3 regions of the Arthrobacter sp. FW306-1B-F12A genome follow, and region 3 is predicted to be linked to each of the others. Evidence: predicted binding sites of a transcription regulator. Region 3 holds the regulator's gene; each other region holds the start of a gene.
The links. The regulator Rex, encoded in region 3, represses fermentation and respiration genes when NADH is low (regulators of the CRP and FNR family bind a similar motif). The targets are predictions, from matches to a motif close to CTTGTGAANNNNTTCACAAG.
Positions count from the first base shown of each region.

Region 1: the regulator Rex is predicted to act here: its motif matches at 1,291-1,310, upstream of AC3WJU_RS13160 (glyceraldehyde-3-phosphate dehydrogenase).
Region 2: the regulator Rex is predicted to act here: its motif matches at 3,367-3,386, upstream of araB (ribulokinase).

Region 1 is NZ_JBYSXD010000025.1:54-5,967, forward strand. Features, by position in the region: gene AC3WJU_RS13150 (YaaA family protein) at 16-780, opposite strand; RNA gene rnpB (RNase P RNA component class A) at 894-1,284, shown strand; gene AC3WJU_RS13160 (glyceraldehyde-3-phosphate dehydrogenase) at 1,529-3,025, shown strand; gene AC3WJU_RS13165 (hypothetical protein) at 3,111-3,320, shown strand; gene AC3WJU_RS13170 (HNH endonuclease family protein) at 3,453-4,250, shown strand; gene AC3WJU_RS13175 (acyltransferase domain-containing protein) at 4,277-5,128, opposite strand; gene def (peptide deformylase) at 5,132-5,704, opposite strand; tRNA gene AC3WJU_RS13185 (tRNA-His) at 5,829-5,901, opposite strand.
Region 2 is NZ_JBYSXD010000018.1:64,308-70,221, reverse strand. Features, by position in the region: gene AC3WJU_RS11040 (glycoside hydrolase family 15 protein) at 1-1,005, opposite strand, end outside; gene AC3WJU_RS11035 (zinc-dependent alcohol dehydrogenase family protein) at 1,120-2,175, opposite strand; gene AC3WJU_RS11030 (LacI family DNA-binding transcriptional regulator) at 2,317-3,327, shown strand; gene araB (ribulokinase) at 3,431-5,155, shown strand; gene AC3WJU_RS11020 (L-ribulose-5-phosphate 4-epimerase) at 5,152-5,844, shown strand; gene araA (L-arabinose isomerase) at 5,879-5,914, shown strand, end outside.
Region 3 is NZ_JBYSXD010000047.1:27,328-33,241, reverse strand. Features, by position in the region: gene AC3WJU_RS18405 (3-deoxy-7-phosphoheptulonate synthase) at 70-1,212, shown strand; gene AC3WJU_RS18400 (helix-turn-helix domain-containing protein) at 1,371-1,583, shown strand; gene AC3WJU_RS18395 (30S ribosomal protein bS22) at 1,757-1,855, shown strand; gene AC3WJU_RS18390 (HAD family hydrolase) at 2,124-2,942, opposite strand; gene AC3WJU_RS18385 (glutaredoxin family protein) at 3,020-3,274, shown strand; gene AC3WJU_RS18380 (redox-sensing transcriptional repressor Rex) at 3,326-4,033, shown strand; gene AC3WJU_RS18375 (hypothetical protein) at 4,080-4,931, opposite strand; gene AC3WJU_RS18370 (hypothetical protein) at 5,175-5,849, opposite strand.

The DNA.
Region 1 (5,914 bases), on a different contig from region 3:
AACAGCTTCTACATATCAGTTGGGGAGGATGATGCTGAGGGTGTGCGGCTTGCGGGCGGTGCCTTCCGTCAACTCCGCCGTCCAGATTTCCGAGGCTGCCTTGAGGAGTTGTTCGGGCGTCCCCGGCGCCTTTCCTCGGCGGCTCAGCAAGTGACGCGCCAATTCGCCGCGCGTGTGCTTGGCGAAGTGGCTGACGACGGTGCGTTTGCCATTGGACTCGGAAAAGACGTTGACGGAGACAGTTTGCGCCGCCGGTGGAGCCCAAGCCGCGGCATATGTGCTGGAGCGGCAATCCACCAGCAGTTCGCCCTGCACCCGCGAGGCGAGGGCCTGCGTGAGCTGCGGCTTCCAGAACGACGCGAGGCGCCCGACGTCGGGCAGTGCGGTTCCCATGGACAAACGGTAGGCGGGCACGTGGTCGCCGAAACCGATGGCGCCCCACAGGGCGGACACCACAAGGATCGACTCCACCGCCTTGCGGCGCTGTGCCGGCGTCAGGGTCTTGTAGCCAAGCGCGTCGTAGAGGACACCGGAATACACCTGATGGGCAGGGGCCGCGGGTTCGGCGTGGAGCCGGGTATTGCGTTCGACGTCGTCCCTCAAGGACGCGCCCACCCCCAATAAGGCGAGGGCGTCCTCGTGCGCGCTGACCAGGCCCAGCGCGTCGAGCACTTTGGCCCGGTAGCTGTTGAGTTCCGGAAAGCTCAGGGACTCCCATTCGACGGCGGAGCCTTTCTCAGCGGGGGTCTTGCCTTCGGAGGGCGGCAGCAGAATCAGCACCAGTCGATATTAGCTGTATTGCCAGTAATACAGGCGCCAGCTGCCTAGCGGTACCTTCCGGCAGTGCCGTCCGGAAATGCGCAGGGCCCGACGCCGGTAGACTGTAGGGCGGATGGGTTGACTAGGCGGCCGCGCGCCACGTGAGTGGCTCGAGGAACGTCCGGGCTCCACAGGGCAGGGTGGTGGGTAACGCCCACTCGGGGTAACCCGCAGGCTAGTGCCACAGAGAACAGACCGCCCGCGTCTGCTTGTGCCAGCACAGGCAGGCAGCAGGTAAGGGTGAAACGGTGGTGTAAGAGACCACCAGCTCCCTGGGTGACCAGGGAGGCTAGGTAAACCCCACCCGGAGCAAGGCCAGACAGGGCACGATCGAGGGCTGCTCGCCCGAGTGTCCGGGTAGGCCGCTGGAGAGCGTCGGCAACGGCGTTCGTAGATGGATGGTCGCCACTCCTTCGCCGGCAACGGCAGGGAGGACAGAACCCGGCGTATCGGTCAACCCATCCCTTCGCCTATGTGAGTGATTTCACGCGTTCCGGCGGCCAAGTCGTCCCGTGCCAGACCTTAGAATGGACAGTGAACGTAGAAGTTCCACCGCCGGTTCTGCGTTCGCAGCCGGCGGTTTTTCTTTGCAGCGTTCAAGGTGTCCGGGCAGACCGAAGTCCCGCCGATGCCAGTGCCGCAGGATTACTCCGGGCGGCCGCCATCTACGTACGAGGACGTATGTAGCTGACCCTAGGAAGGTAGTTCTGTGAGCCAGTCATCAGATTCTTGTCTTGATACGTGGATGGGCCGCGAAGCGCTGGCCGAGGCCATGATTCCGGTGATCGGCCGGCTGTACCGTGAGAACAACGTGGTGACGAGCATCCACGGGCGCAGCTTGATCAACAAGTCGTCGATGAACATCCTGAAAGCCCACCGTTTCGCGCGCCGGATGAGCAAGGACGAACTCCGTCTCGAAGAGACCGCGCCGCTGCTGAACATCCTGGCCGGACTTGACCTCGGGGCTGCTGCGATCGATATCGCCCGCCTGAACGAGAAGTACAAGGCCGAGGCCGCGGGCACGCCCCTGGAAGACTTCCTCCGCGCCGAGCTTGCCGAGGTTGTCGGGCGCCGCGGCGCGGACGACCGGACCAGCACCGACGTCGTGCTTTACGGTTTCGGCCGCATCGGCCGCCTGCTGGCCCGCCTCCTGATCGAAAAGGCCGGCGGCGGCCACGGCCTGCGCCTGCGTGCGATTGTGGTCCGCAAGGGCGCCGAGAACGACCTCGTCAAGCGCGCCAGCCTGCTGCGTCGCGACTCGGTGCACGGTTCCTTCGAGGGCACCATCCGCGTGGACGAGGCCGCCAACACGATCACGGCCAACGGCGTCCAGATCCAGGTCATCTACTCGGACAACCCCTCCACCGTCGACTACACGGCCTACGGCATCAAGGATGCCCTGGTGGTGGACAACACGGGCCGCTGGCGCGACGCCGAAGGCCTCTCCCAGCACCTGCAGAGCAAGGGTGTGGCCCGCGTGCTGCTCACGGCTCCGGGCAAGGGCGAGCTGAAGAACATCGTCCACGGCATCAACCACTCCTCCATCGAGGACTCGGACACGATCGTCACTGCGGCTTCCTGCACCACGAACGCCATCACCCCGGTGCTCAAGGCCCTCAACGACAAGTTCGGCGTCATCCACGGCCACGTGGAAACCGTGCACTCGTTCACGAACGACCAGAACCTGATCGACAACTTCCACAAGGGTGACCGCCGCGGCCGCTCGGCCGCCCTGAACATGGTCATCACCGAAACGGGTGCGGCCAAGGCTGTGGCGAAGGCCCTTCCGGAACTGCAGGGCAAGCTGACCGGCAACGCGATCCGCGTTCCTACCCCGGACGTGTCGATGGCCATCCTGAACCTGAACCTTGAAAAGGGAACCACGAAGGACGAGGTCAACAACTACCTTCGTGAAATGTCCTTGCACTCGGAGCTGCGCAAGCAGATCGACTTCATCGACTCACCCGAGGTCGTCTCCACGGACTTCGTGGGCTCCCGCCGTGCAGGCATCGTGGACGGCCTCGCCACGATCGCCACCGACAATCACCTCGTGGTCTACGTCTGGTACGACAACGAATTCGGCTACTCCTGCCAGGTGGTCCGCGTCATGGAAGAAATGGCCGGCGTGAACCCGCCGTCGTTCCCGGCACGCGGCGTCGCGGTGAACCTTGAACCCAAGGCAACGTTGGAGCCCGCCGGCGTCTAGCGGCCTAGGCCGAGGCCAGGAAAGACACAGGGTATTCCCGGCTGATGCGCTGGTATCAGCCGGGAAACCTGACCAGAATGGACGCATGGAAAGCGAAAAGATTCTGGAACACGAAACAACCCTGGAACACGCACTGGACGTAGCGCGCGCCAACCTCAAGGAAGCCCAGCGGCTTCTCGACGAAGCCAAGGCCGCACATGCAGCGGGTGACATCTCCGAGGAGCGGGTCATCCAATTGGGGTCGCTTCTCGAGCTGGCCGCCGAAGACCTGAAGCGTGTCACCAGGGAGCAGTAAGCCGCCCCTGCAGCTTGCGCTGTGATTGTTCCGACACTGTGACTTGTCCTCCACACTGTGGATATCAGCGTCGGCGAACAGCGCCTGAACTAGTCTCAAGGGACGTATTCCTGCCCGAAAGGACGCAATCCCTTGAGCACCACCTGGGCCGCCTATCGACGTGCCCGCCGCCACTCCCGGCAGGCCTGGGTACTGGTGATTCTCATCATCGCGGGTGGGCTTACCGGCGTCGGGTGGTTCTTCACCGACGGCCAGTTCTCAGTGGGACAGGGCCCGGTCAACGGGCCAACGGAAGCTCCAGTCTTCGACCCGGAGTGGATGAAGCCGGTGGAATCGGTTCAGCCGGTGCCCCTCGGTTTGGCGGCTGATGCCCTGGAGGCACTTCCCGTGAAGGGGCGCGCCGCCAAGGACAACTACGACCGCAATGAATTCGGCCAGGCGTGGCTCGACGTCGACCGGAACGGCTGCGATACCAGGAACGACATCCTGAGGCGGGATCTTACGGCAGCGGAGTTCACGGCAGGCTCGAAATGCAGGATCGCGTCCGGGGAACTGCGTGAGCCGTACATCGGCGAAGACATCCATTTCCGCAGGGGCTCCGAAACCAGCTCAGCCGTACAGATCGACCATGTGGTGGCTCTCGGGGACGCCTGGCAGAAGGGGGCCCAGCAGCTCCCCGCCAAACAGCGCCAAAGCCTCGCCAATGACCCCCTCAACCTGATTGCCGTCGACGGGCCCGCCAACGTCAAGAAAGGCGCGAGCGACGCCGCGAGCTGGCTCCCTGCCAACAAGGGCTTTCGCTGCCATTACGTCGCGCGGCAGGTTTCCGTCAAAGCCGCGTACCGGCTCTGGGTCACCCAGGCGGAGAAGGACGCCATGAAGCGCGTCCTGGACTCGTGCTCCGGCCAGCGGACCATCAGGGCGACGTAGCCAACTGAGGCCGCGAGGTGGCCGCTTCAGGCCGGGGTGCTCCGTGCTGCGGGAAGCACCAGGTGGCCGTGTCCAAGTTGCCAGACCCCGCCGTCGTCGATCCTCTCCAGCAACACCCGCTGAAGCGAGGTCTCGCGGGGGAGCCGATCGAGGTTTTCCATGCCGCGCTGCCGGAAAGTGAAATAGACAGCGTCGCCCGGAGCGTCTGAGCAGCGGTCCAGGGTGAATCGGCGGGCAAAAGCGGCGATGTTGCTGTGCGGGAGTTTCCGGGCCAGGTAGGGGTCCAGCATCCAGGAGTCGCAGCTCGCCACGGAGACCGCTTTGTCCGGGAAGTAACGGTCGAAGAACTCCCTGGCCTGGCTGAAGCTCGTGTCCACGAGGGCAGGGGACAGGCCGCCATCCTCGGGGATGTGCACACCCAGCACCCAGGAGTCACTTGCGGCGGCGGAGCCTTCCTCGTCGCTGCGGACAAGGTGGAATTGCAGGCGGCCGATACGGAAGATGTTTCCGGCCATGTGGAGGGTCAGCCATGCCCACGTGTCCAAGCCGAAGCGACCATGGACCCTTCGGTTGATTCGAAGGTTCAGTCCCACATCGGCCAGGATCGCGGCGGACGATTCCGGCGGAATGCCAAGGGAAAGATGATGGCCGTGGACTACAGGCGCAAAGCGCAGGAGCGCCTCGATCCAGTCCGTTTCCGTGCAGCCATCGGCGGAGGCGGACGTGCTCGGAAAGACGCCCAGACGGGCGTCAAGGCTGGCAAGGGCCCGTCGGGTGCCGTCTCCAGGAGGTGACGCCAGCAGCGAGGCACACTCAAAAGCGTCCTCGCCCTGGATGTCGAGAAGCGTGAACAATTCGTCCTGCGCGACGCCCGTCATCGCTCAGTGACCGAAGGGGTCCGGGTCGACACCTGGCATCCAGCTCAGCCCGGGCACTCCCCAGCCGTTCTTCTTGGCCTGCTTCATCGCCTTCTTGGCGTATCGGTCAACCAGGCGGTTCACATAGAGCTTGCCGTCGAGGTGGTCGAATTCGTGCTGCATGACCCTCGCGAACCAACCGGTCGCGACGAAATCCACCGGTTGGCCGTGGCCGTCGAAGCCCTGGACGCGGGCCCAATCGGCCCTCTGCAGGGGGTAGTGCTCCCCTGGGAAGGACAAACAGCCTTCGACGTCTTCCTCGGGATCGGGAAGGGCGCCAGGGATCTTGGAGAGGGTGAGGACCGGGTTCACCAGGACGCCTTCGTCCGGAGCGTCGTCGTCGTTTGCGTATTTGAAGATGAAGATCCGCTTGCCCACCCCCACCTGGGGTGCCGCCAGACCGACGCCGTTGGCCGCCTCGTTCGTTTCGAACATGTCGGCAATCAAGGTGCGCAGCTCGTCGTCGAACACTTCCACCTCGCTCGCCCGGCGGTGAAGCACGGGTTCGCCCCAGATGGTGACTGGCAGGACGGTCATGTCAGGTGTTCCTCTGGTTCTCGGGTCTGGAATGGCCGGAATCGGCCGGAACAAAGCAAAGGCCGCACTGGATAACCAGTACGGCCTTTGGCTGCGATCGATAAACTGCTACCGACCTCATGAGGGTGAGCGACGGGGGTTGAACCCGCGACCTCCTGGACCACAACCAGGCGCTCTGCCAACTGAGCTACGCCCACCATGAGCCTTTTG
Region 2 (5,914 bases), on a different contig from region 3:
CTCGACCTCATCGGGCGGCTGGGAACCGTCCAGGGCGTACATGACGTGCGGGGCACCGTCCCGCTCGACGTTGGTCAGGACCCAGGCAAGGAAGACGTCCGCATCACTGGGATCGCCAATGCGCCTGAACACATAGTTGGAGAACGAGGCGTCGCGCACCCATGTGTACCGGTAATCCCAATTCCGGGACGTTCCCGGCCACTCCGGCAACGAAGAGGTAGCGGCGGCCAAGATGGCCCCCGTCTCGGCGTGGTCCAGCATCTTCAGCGTCAGGGCCGAACGCTTCATCAACTCCGCTTGGGAGCCTTCGCAATCCAGGTTTGATGCCCACCGGCGCCACGCATACACGGTCTGGTCAATGAGCTTCTTGCTCTCCGGATGCTGACGGAGCCGGAACCGCCCGGACCAGTGCAGGACCATGGTCAGGGTCTCTCCCGCGCGAAGCGTCAACTCGGCGGACAGGCCACGGCCGTCGGGGATGAGTTCAACGGAAGACCATAGGTAGACCTCGTGGACTCCGTCCTGCCGCCAATCAAACCTCCAGCCGGTAGCCAGGGTGTCAAAAGTGACACCGGTCTTCGGTATCAGGCTGATGCGCAGCGGGACGTCGCCGCCCACGGCTCGCGCGTGCCGCAGGAGTTCGGAACGGCCGGCCGGCACCGGCTCCGACAAGTCGGCACCCGCACGCAACGTCAGCCCGTCCGTCACCTGCAGCACGCCACGATCGGACACAAGGGACGTGACCAGCACGCAGGAATCCTCGGTGTAGCGCTGGGAGGATGCCAGGGTGCGAACCGGAGCTATTTCAAAACGGCCGCCTGATTCCGCGTCGAAGATCCCGGCAAGGAACGGTGGACTGTCGAATTCCGGCAAGCAAAGCCAGGTAATGGCGCCGTCCCGTCCCACCAAAGCGCAGGTGGACCCGTCTCCAATGAGTCCGTGATCCTCGATGGGCAAATACCCGTCCTGGTTAACCACCGGGCGCGCCGGGGCACCAGTGATCATTTTGTTCGCTCCTTTGGGTTCAGGCGAGGCTTCCTATATGGATTCTCTCGCCGTTCCCGCGTGCACGCCACAGTCCACCTATCCCGCAAGAAGCTGCAGGTTCCGCCCATGGCCTCAGGGAGTGAGCAGGACCTTGATGGAGCGCCGTTCGTCCATGGCGCGGTAGGCCTCGGGCGCTTCCTCGAGCGGCATCACGGTGTCGAAGACCCTGCCCGGATTGATCTTTCCGTCAAGCACGTCGGCGAGCAGTTCCGGGATGTAGGTGCGGGCAGGGGCCATGCCGCCGGCAATCGAAATGTTCGTGTCGAACAAGTAGCGCAAGGGGGCCTCAGCTCCGCCTGTCGGGACACCGACAAAGCCGAGGGCGCCGCCCGGGCGGACACTGTGCAGTGCCTGTTCCATGGACTCCTTGGTCCCGACGCACTCCAACACGGAGTCGGCCAAAACGCCTCCCAGCAGTTCGCGGACCTTGGCTACGCCGTCCTCGCCACGTTCAGCTACGATGTCTGTTGCGCCGAATTCGAGGGCAATAGCCTGGCGGTCGGCATGCCGCGACATCGCGATGATTCGTTCTGCTCCGAGCCGCTTTGCTGCGAGCACGCCGCAGAGCCCGACTGCGCCGTCGCCGACGACGACGACGGTCCTGCCGGGGCCGACCTTCGCCGCGAGGGCGGCGTGATGGCCGGTGGCCATCACATCCGAGAGCGTCAGCAAGCTCGCGCGGAGGGCGTCGTCGGGTTCCGTGATGCCGGGAACCTTGACGAGCGTGGACTCGGCGAGCGGCACGCGCACGGCCTGGCCTTGGCCGCCGTCGATCGCGTGACCGCTGTCATCCTTGCCGCCCCAACCTGCCAAATGATCGCAGGCAACTGTGACGCCGTTCAAGCATTGCGGGCAGGCCCCGCAGCTGACCACGAACGGAGCGATCACGAAATCGCCGGGCGCCAGGGTGGTGACGTCGTCGCCAATGCTTTCCACCGTGCCGATGAATTCATGTCCGATGGCCGAAGGCTGGTGGGTGGGCTTTACGCCGCGGTAGGGCCAAAGGTCCGATCCGCAGACGCAGGAGGCAGTGACTTTGACGACGACGTCGGTGGGCAGCTGGACCGTCGGGTAGTTACGGTCTTCAACGCGGATGTCGCCGGGACCGTGGATGATGGTGGCGCGCATGGGGCTCCTCAAATGGTGGTTGTTGGGCTTGAATCGAGTCTATCCCCGGCATGCCCGTGGTCTTGTACTGGCCGGTAGCTCAGCGTGGACTCGCTGCGGTCCTGTTCGTCGCTTGGCCTCCAGGTCACGCAGAATAGCTCCATGACAAAAAGCAGCGGGCGCTTACCACGGCTTGAAGACGTAGCGGAATTGGCGGGAGTCTCGCACCAGACCGTTTCACGGGTGATCAACGACCACCCCAACGTCAGCAAGGGCACCCGGGAGCGTGTCGAGGCCGCCATCGCCGAGCTGGGATACCGGCGCAATACTGCTGCGCGGAGCCTCGTGACCCGCCGTTCCCAGACCATCGGGGTCCTGGCCAGCGAGCTGGCGCAGTACGGCCCGGCGAACACCCTGCTGGGCGTCGAGCAGGCTGCGAGGGATGCCGGCTATTTCGTCAGCATCGCAGCCTTGAGGACGGTCAACCGGGAGGCGATCCTTGATGCGGTCCGGCATTTCCTGGACCAGTCCGTGGACGGAATCGTGGTGATCGTTCCCCATTCGGACACCCTGCTGGCGTTGGCGGAAGTGAAGGCCGGGGTTCCCGTAGTGGCCGTGGGGTCGCTGGGCGACGCGTCGGTCGGCGGAGCCATGGTGGACCAGAAGCGCGGCGCGGAATTGGCCGTGAGGCATCTGGTGGAGCAGGGGCACCGGCGGATCGGGCACGTGGCCGGCCCGCAGGACTGGATCGACGGCGTCGCCCGGGCCGAAGGGTGGAGCGAGGCCTTGCAGGCGGCTGGCCTTCAGGACGATTTGCTGGTGGTGGGGGACTGGAGCGCCGGCAGCGGTTATGACATCGGCAGGAAGCTTGCCGGTGAAAGGACCGCCACGGCGCTTTTTGTGGGAAATGACCAGATGGCCCTGGGCCTGCTGCGTGCGTTCAACGAGGCAGGTGTCCGGGTGCCCGAGGATGTTTCGGTGGTGGGTTTCGACGACCAGCCCGAATCAGGCTATTTCACGCCGCCTTTGACCACGGTACGCCAGGACTTCGAAGAACTCGGGCGGCGCTGCATGGACCTTATGCTGAGCGGTATCGAGGGCGGGGAAAGCGTCGGCGCCACGGTGGTGGAGCCAGAGTTGGTGGTGCGCCAAAGTACGTCGGCTCCCGCCTGATCGTATTCATGTTCATGTGGGAAGGACGGCTTGACGTGAATTTTGTTAGCGCTCACAATGGAACCAATCCGCAAGGCTGCGGGCTGGCTTATTGGAGGACTTCATGGACGTCACAGCGGACGGCAAGGAACATTACGTCATCGGCGTGGACTACGGCACGCTTTCGGGCAGGGCCGTGGTGGTGCGGGTCAGGGATGGCAAGGAACTGGGAAGCGGAGTGTTTGAGTACCCGCACGCGGTCATCACGGAGGCCTTACCGGCCGATCTGGCCGGCGCGTCTGCTGGCCCGGCTGTCCGCCTTCCCGGCGAATGGGCGCTGCAGGTGCCGCAAGACTACCGCGACGTGTTGCGCCACGCGGTTCCCGCAGCGGTGCGCGACGCCGGGATCGATCCGGCCGCCGTCGTCGGGATTGCCACGGACTTCACGGCGTGCACGATGGTGCCGGTGAAGGCTGACGGCACTCCACTGAACGAGTTGCCCGGCTTCGCCCGCAGGCCGCATGCGTATGTGAAGTTGTGGCGCCACCATGCGGCCCAGGAGCAGGCGGACCGCATCAATGCACTCGCCGCCGAGCGGGGCGAGGCCTGGCTGCCGCGCTACGGCGGGCTCATTTCCTCGGAATGGGAGTTCGCCAAGGGACTCCAGCTCCTGGAGGAGGACCCGGGCGCGTATGCGGCGATGGACCACTGGGTGGAAGCCGCCGACTGGATCGTCTGGCAACTGTGCGGGAACTACGTGCGGAATGCCTGCACCGCAGGGTACAAGGGCATCTACCAGGACGGCGCCTACCCGTCCAGGGAATTCCTGGCCGCCCTGAACCCGGGCTTCAAGGACTTCGTCGACACCAAACTGGCCCACACAATCGGCCGCCTGGGCGACGCCGCGGGTTACCTGACTGCCGAAGCCGCCGGCTGGACCGGCCTCCCGGCCGGGATCGCCGTCGCGGTCGGGAATGTTGACGCCCACGTCACCGCGCCCGCCGCCCGGGCCGTGGAACCGGGACAGCTCGTCGCGATCATGGGCACCTCCACGTGCCACGTCATGAACGGCTCCGAGCTTCGTGAGGTGCCGGGCATGTGCGGAGTGGTCGACGGCGGGATCGTGGACGGGCTCTGGGGTTACGAGGCCGGCCAGTCCGGGGTGGGCGACATCTTCGGCTGGTTCACCAAGTACGGCGTGCCGCCCGAATATCATGCAGCTGCCGAAGCCGCGGGCCTGGGCATCCACGAATACCTCACCGAACTCGCCTCCACCCAGGAGATCGGTGAACACGGACTCATTGCCCTGGACTGGCACTCGGGGAACCGGTCCGTCCTGGTGGACCACGAACTCTCCGGAGTGATCGTGGGCCAGACCCTGGCAACCCGCCCGGAAGACATCTACCGGGCGCTGCTGGAGGCCACGGCCTTCGGCACCCGCACCATTGTGGATGCCTTCCGGGACGCGGGGGTGCCGGTGAAGGAATTCATCGTGGCCGGAGGGCTGCTGAAAAACACGCTATTGATGCAGATCTACGCCGATATCACGGGGCTGCCCCTCTCCACGATCGGCTCCACCCAGGGTCCCGCGCTGGGTTCGGCGATCCACGCCGCCGTCGCTGCGGGGGAGTACCCGGACATCCGGGAAGCCGCGGCTGCCATGGGATCCGAGCCCGGCGCCGTCTACACCCCGATCCCGGAAAACGTCGCCGCCTACGAGGAATTGTTCCGCGAATACCGGACCCTGCATGACTACTTCGGCCGCGGAGCGAACGAGGTCATGCACCGGCTCAAGAAGATCCAGCGGAACGCGAGCAAAACGCTCCTCACCGCAGGGGTCTCCGCATGAGCGCCCTGCTGGGCACCATTGCCACGATCCGCCGCGAGGTCTGCGCGCTGCACGCCGAACTGACCCGGTACGAGCTGGTGGTCTGGACCGCGGGCAATGTCTCCGCCCGCGTCCCGGGGCATGACTTGATGGTCATCAAGCCGTCCGGGGTCTCCTACGATGCGCTGACGCCCGAACTCATGGTGGTCACGGACCTCCACGGGGTTCCCGTGGGCGGCGATGGCGACGGGGCGTGGGGCAATCCGGACCTTTCGCCGTCGTCGGACGCTGCCGCGCACGCCTACGTCTACCGGAACATGCCCGACGTCGGCGGGGTCGTCCACACGCACTCCACCTACGCGACGGCATGGGCTGCGCGCGGGGAGCCGATCCCGTGCGTGCTGACCATGATGGGCGACGAATTCGGCGGCACCATCCCGGTGGGCCCGTTCGCGCTGATCGGGGACGACTCGATCGGCCGCGGGATCGTGGACACGCTCCGGGCGTCCCATTCACCGGCTGTCCTGATGCAGAACCACGGACCGTTCACTATCGGCAAGGACGCCCGCTCCGCCGTCAAGGCCGCCGTGATGTGCGAGGAAGTGGCCCGCACCGTCCACATTTCCCGGCAGCTCGGTGAACCGCTGCCCATCGACGCCGGCCAGATCGAGTCCCTCTACAGCCGCTACCAGAACGTCTACGGCCGCTGACGCGCGCCACCCACGAACCTTCAAGGAGAAACGCATGCCCATCGCCCACAACACGTCCCTCGAACACTAC
Region 3 (5,914 bases):
CTCTGCCCTTCGCCATTTCCAGGCGGGCTCTGAGTAGGGTCCGCTCCTCTCCGGAACAGGACCCCTTTCATGACCAGCATCGCCGCAGAGCCCACCACACTAAATGCCGACGTCGAAAATCCCGGCGCGCAGTCGACGTCGAACTTGCGCGTCAGCCGCTTCGAGCCGCTCCCCACGCCGCAGGAAATCAGCGCGGAACTGCCGCTGGACGCTAAGGCCTCCGCCGTCGTCGAGCGCGGACGCGACGGAGTCCGCGCCATCATGGACGGCGTGGACGATCGCCTCCTGGTGATCGTGGGACCGTGCTCCATCCACGATCCGAAGGCCGGCCTGGAATACGCGCGCAGGCTGGTCAGCCAGGCGGAGAAGCACAAGGAAGACCTGCTCATCGTCATGCGGGCCTACTTCGAGAAGCCGCGCACCACGGTCGGCTGGAAGGGCCTCATCAACGATCCCCACTTGGACGGCAGCCACGACATCGCGGCTGGACTCCGTGCTGCCCGTGGATTCCTCCAGCAAGTCACGGCCCTGGGCCTGCCGACGGCCACCGAGTTCCTGGAACCCATCAGCCCGCAATACATGGCCGACCTCGTGGCGTGGGGCGCCATCGGTGCGCGGACCACCGAGAGCCAGATCCACCGCCAGCTCGCCTCCGGACTGTCCATGCCGATCGGTTTCAAGAACGGGACCGACGGCGACCTCCAAGTCGCGATCGATGCCTGCGGCGCCTCTGCGGCATCCCAGGCGTTCCTGGGGATCGACGGCGAGGGCCGCGCCGCCCTCGTGGCGACCTCGGGCAACCCGGACACCCATGTGATCCTGCGCGGCGGCCGCAAGGGACCGAACTACGCCGCGGACCAGGTTGCCGCTGCCTCGGAGAAGCTCTCGGCAAAGGGCTTGAACCCGCGGCTCATCGTTGACGCGAGCCATGCCAACAGTGGCAAGAGCCACCACCGCCAGGCCGAAGTCGCCTTGGAGATCGGCGCGCAGTTGGAAGATGACGTTGCTTCGCCGATCGCCGGCGTCATGCTGGAGAGCTTCCTTGTCGGTGGGGCGCAGAACCTGGATGTGGAGCGGCAGTCGGCCGGCGAACAAGAGCTGGTGTACGGCCAGAGCGTCACCGACGCCTGCATGGAATGGGACGTCACGGTGTCCGTCCTGAACCAGTTGGCGGCCTCGGCCCGAAAGCGTCGCATAGCTGCTTCCAACTAAGTGAAACCTAGTCTCCACTTGGACGAAAGACTTTCACTTTGGTACCAGCAGCCTCTAGAGTATCTAGCACATGGTTGTTTGATGGCTCAGCATCGGCACACCAGGTAATGAATGCTGGGGTTCGCCGCTAACCGCTGAGAGCAAAGGAATATGGAGAAATGTCCGCAGAGACTAACTTCTCGAACGCGCGTTTCATGACAGTGGCTGAAGTTGCCGAAGTCCTCCGGGTTTCCAAAATGACCGTGTACCGTCTGGTCCACTCGGGAGAATTGCCGGCCGTCCGATTTGGACGATCATTCCGGGTCCCCGAAGATGCCGTGAGCCAGTACCTCAAGGGCGCGGTCGTCGACGGACACTCAGAGACGGCCTGAGCCCCGCTTGGTCCCCTCAAGGGCCAGCGGTCATTGGGTGCCCCCGATAAGCGGTACCCTGTTAAGGAACGTTTTACGTCATTGTAAGAATCTGTCAGTTGTAAAGTCTGTTGCTCAGTTCAAGGACCTCACCCAGCAGACAGAATCTCAATCTAGTTTGGTAAGGAACTTACGTGGGTTCAGTTATTAAGAAGCGCCGCAAGCGTATGGCCAAGAAGAAGCACCGCAAACTGCTTCGCAAGACCCGCCACCAGCGTCGCAATAAGAAGTAGAGATACTTCCTACAGCGTGAATGCCCGTTGCCTCTCAAGGCGGCGGGCATTTTTGCGTCCGTCCCCGATGACGCTCGCTCACATATGAGTGCTTTTCCCCGGACCCTCGCTCACGTATGTCGGCCGTTTCGACAACGCTCGCTCCCGTATGTGGGCACATGCCGGAATGAGGTCGTCACATCATGTGAGCGAGGGTTACCGGGGAGGCGGGTATATGTCAGCGAGGGTTGCCGGGGAGGCGGGTATATGTGAGCGAGGGTTGCCGGGGTTAGGCCCTCGGGCTGCGGAATTTGGAGAAGCCCCGCCACAAGCCGTAGACGGCGCCTCCGACGGTCGCGGCCTTGAGGCCGAGCGTGGCTGCCCGGCGGCCGGAACGGAAGTCGTAAACAGGCCAGTTGTTCTCCCGCGCGTGGCGGCGAAGCCCGGCGTCGGGATTGATGCACACGGGGTGGCCCACCAACGTGAGCAGCGGGATATCGTTATGCGAATCGCTGTACGCCCAGCAGCGCTTCAGGTCCAGGCCTTCTTCGTCTGCTACGCGCTGCACGGCCACGGCCTTGGCTGGCCCGTGGAGGATCTCGCCCACCAACCGGCCGGTGTAAGCGCCATCTTCAACCTCACCCACGGTACCCAGGGCGCCGGTCAGGCCGAGCCGCGTGGAAATGACGGTGGCAACTTCGATGGGCGTGGCGGTGACGAGCCAGACCTTCCGGCCAACACGCAGGTGCTGTTCCGCCAGGGCCTTGGTACCGGGCCAGATCCGCGACTCGATCATCTCGTCGTAGACCTCTTCGCCCAGTTCCTTGATATCGGACACCTTGATGCCGGCCGCGAGGATCAGCGCGGAATCCCGGACGGAATGGACGTCCTCCATCTTTTCGCCCCGGAGCACGAACTTGAACTGCTTCCAGGCAAAGCCCGCGGCTTGGGAGAGCGTGAAGGCCCTGCGTTCATACATCTTCCGGGCAACGTGGAAGAGGCTGGCACCCTTCATGAGGGTGTTGTCGACGTCGAAGAATGCGGCTTCGCCGTGTTGCTGCGTTGCAGCCGGCGCGGTGGCCACAACGGCGTTCTTCTCGACGGGCATGCCTCGAGTCTAGTCAATCGTCCGGCCCCCTGCCGTTCGCGACTGCCGTGACGACGCTGAAGCGATACCGTTGAACCATGCCAAATCCCGACGTCGTACTCCTCACCAAAGCTGACTGCCACCTTTGCGCCGCGGCGCGGGACGCCGTTGAACGCGTGACCTCAAGCCTTGGGCTCACGTGGACCGAACAGTCAATCGACACTGACCCGGCACTGCGCGAGCGCTACGCCGAGGAGATCCCGGTGGTATTCGTGGACGGAATCCAGCGGGATTTCTGGAAAATCGATGAGGCACGATTGGTGCGGGTCCTGAAGAAGGCCATCGCCGCCTGAACATGCGTGCAGAGCTTTGTTGGCAATAGAGTGGGAAAACAAAGCGACGCAATGGAGAAGAACGTGACTGCGCTGGAACCGTCCGCCGAGGCTGTACCCGGGGACAAGGAGTCTGCCGCGAAGCAGATACCGCCCGCGGCTGTGGCCCGGATGACGCTTTACCTGCGCGCTCTGAACTCCCTGCTCGGTGAAGGCGTGGAACGGGTTTCCTCCGAGGCGTTGGCTGAGGCGTCCGGAGTCAGTTCGTCCACCTTGCGCAAAGACCTCTCCTACGTCGGCTCCTACGGAACGCGTGGCGTCGGGTACGAGGTCCAATACCTGAGCCGGCACATCGCGGCGGCGCTCGGCCTGACCCACGACTGGAAAGTGGCCATTGTGGGCGCCGGCAACCTGGGCAAGGCCTTGGCACGGTACGGCGGCTTCGAGTCGCGCGGTTTCGACGTGGTGGCGATCCTCGACGCCGATCCCATGATTATCGGGAATGAGGTCGGCTGGCTGCGGGTCAGCGACGCCGCCAATCTTGAAACGGTCCTTCAGCGGACCGGAACCAACATGGTTGTCCTGGCCCTCCCGGCCGCGGTGGCACAAGGCGTCTGCGACCGCGTGATCAGCGCGGGTATCCGCAGCATCCTCAGCTTTGCCCCGGTGCTGCTGCAAGTTCCTCCGTACGTGAATCTGCGCAAAGTGGACATGGCCACTGAGCTCCAGATCCTGGCGTATCACGCACAACGGGCACAGACCCCGGGCCAGGCCATTTAGGCCGGACCGGGTCTGCACCCGTTGTTTTGGTTTTAGCGTCTAGCGCCTAGCGGCCGTACGGCGCCTGGCCGTAAGGGTTCGCGAACGGCTGGGCTTTCCGGAAGTACGGCGCCGAGGCCGGCAAATAGAGCATCACGATCGCGGCGATGCCCAAGAGGATGGTGATGGTGCCCATGCCGATCTGGGTCAGGCCCAGCAGGGAAATTCCAGCGAAGACCGTGCCCAGGATGCGGGCCCAGTTCTTCCCCTTCCGGACATTGAACGCAACCAATGCGTAGAGCCCGGCAAAGATCACCGAGAAGATAACCAGGAACGTGATCGCAATGCCGATGAAGGTGCTTGTGTCTATGCCTGAAGCGTTGCTTCCTTGCGCCGACAGGGCCTGGTTGAACATGTTCTTGCCTGCCGGCGAGTTCAGCGTAGCGATAGTGAAGGGAATGCCGATCAAGGTCAGTACCCCTGCGGCAATCATCAGCCAGAAGGAGATGTTGACCAACTGCGGGACTCCGGACGTCGCAGCGGGCTGCTGGCTCGGCCAAGTGACGGGGCCGCCCTGCCCGTACTGCGGGACGGAAGGCTGCCCGTACTGCGGCTCCTGCCCGTACTGCGGGACGGAAGGCTGCCCGTACTGCGGCTGCTGCCCGTACTGGGGAGCCTGTTGTCCATACTGGGGTGCGGACGGCTGCCCGTACTGGGGAGCCTGTTGCCCGTACTGGGGTGCGGACGGCTGCTGGGGCGCCTGCTGGCCGTACTGCGGAGCCGAAGGCTGCCCGAACTGAGGAGCTTGTTGGCCGTATTGCGGCGGCTGACCCTGCTGGGGTGTCTGCTGGCCGTATTTCGGCTCCTCAGGGGTGGGATTCTCGCCCGGAGTGGACGGCGGGTACGGAGGGGTGCTCATGGCATTCCTTTGCGTGTCGACTGCAGATACGGCTGCCGGGTGCAACGTGCCCCGCCCCCAGCTCGGCTTAATTCCACCGTACCCCGACGGCACAGCGCTGGTGATGATTCACGGGAAGAATTCTCGCTGAACAAGCTTCGGCGGAGCTCCCGTGAATCCTGCATGGACAAAGGGAAGGCCGCGGGGTCCTTCCGGGACCGGCCGCGGCCTTCAGCTATGAAATTCCGGCTTGTAACGGGTTGGCTAGACGGCGCCCTTCACTGACTTGAACCACGCCTGCGAATTGGGCAGCCACATCAGGACCGTTGCAATGAGGCTGATGACGAAGCTGAACCAGTTGTTGCTCTGTCCATTTGCCATCGCTCCGCCCACGATCGAGAGGATCAGGGAAATTCCCGCAATGACGGTCAGTGCGAGGCGGGCCCACTCCTTGCCTTCCTTCATCTTCATCGCGAAGACGATTTGGGCGGCCGCCACAACCAGCGCTATCAGTACCAGAAGGAGGACGACGACGGCGATTGCCGGCGCGAGCGTGAAGAGCACAATGGAGCCGAAGAGGCCGAGCAAGCCACCCAGGAGGGCCAGGAGTCCGCCAATGAGCCAGATCCAGTAGGAGACCTTCAACTCTATGGGCATTCCGGTGACTTTGAACATGCCGGAAAAACCGCCCTTGGGAAGGACATCGTTGAAGTTCTTCGGACCGTCGGTAGGCATCTCGAAGTGGAAACCTTCTCCCTGTCCGGGTTGGCCTTGCTGCTGGTATCCGGGAGCGGGCTGCTGGTAAGAGGGAGGCGCTTGGTAAGAAGGAGGTGCTTGGTATCCCTGCGGAGGCTGGTAACCCGCAGGAGGGACATTGCCGGGCTGCGGTGGCTGGGCTCCGGGCTGCTGAGGCTGAGGAGCTTCGTTTGGGTTACTCATGGCATCACTTTAGACCTGAGGTTTAAGGATTCATAGGAAATTCTTGGCTAATTCGCCGCTAAGTA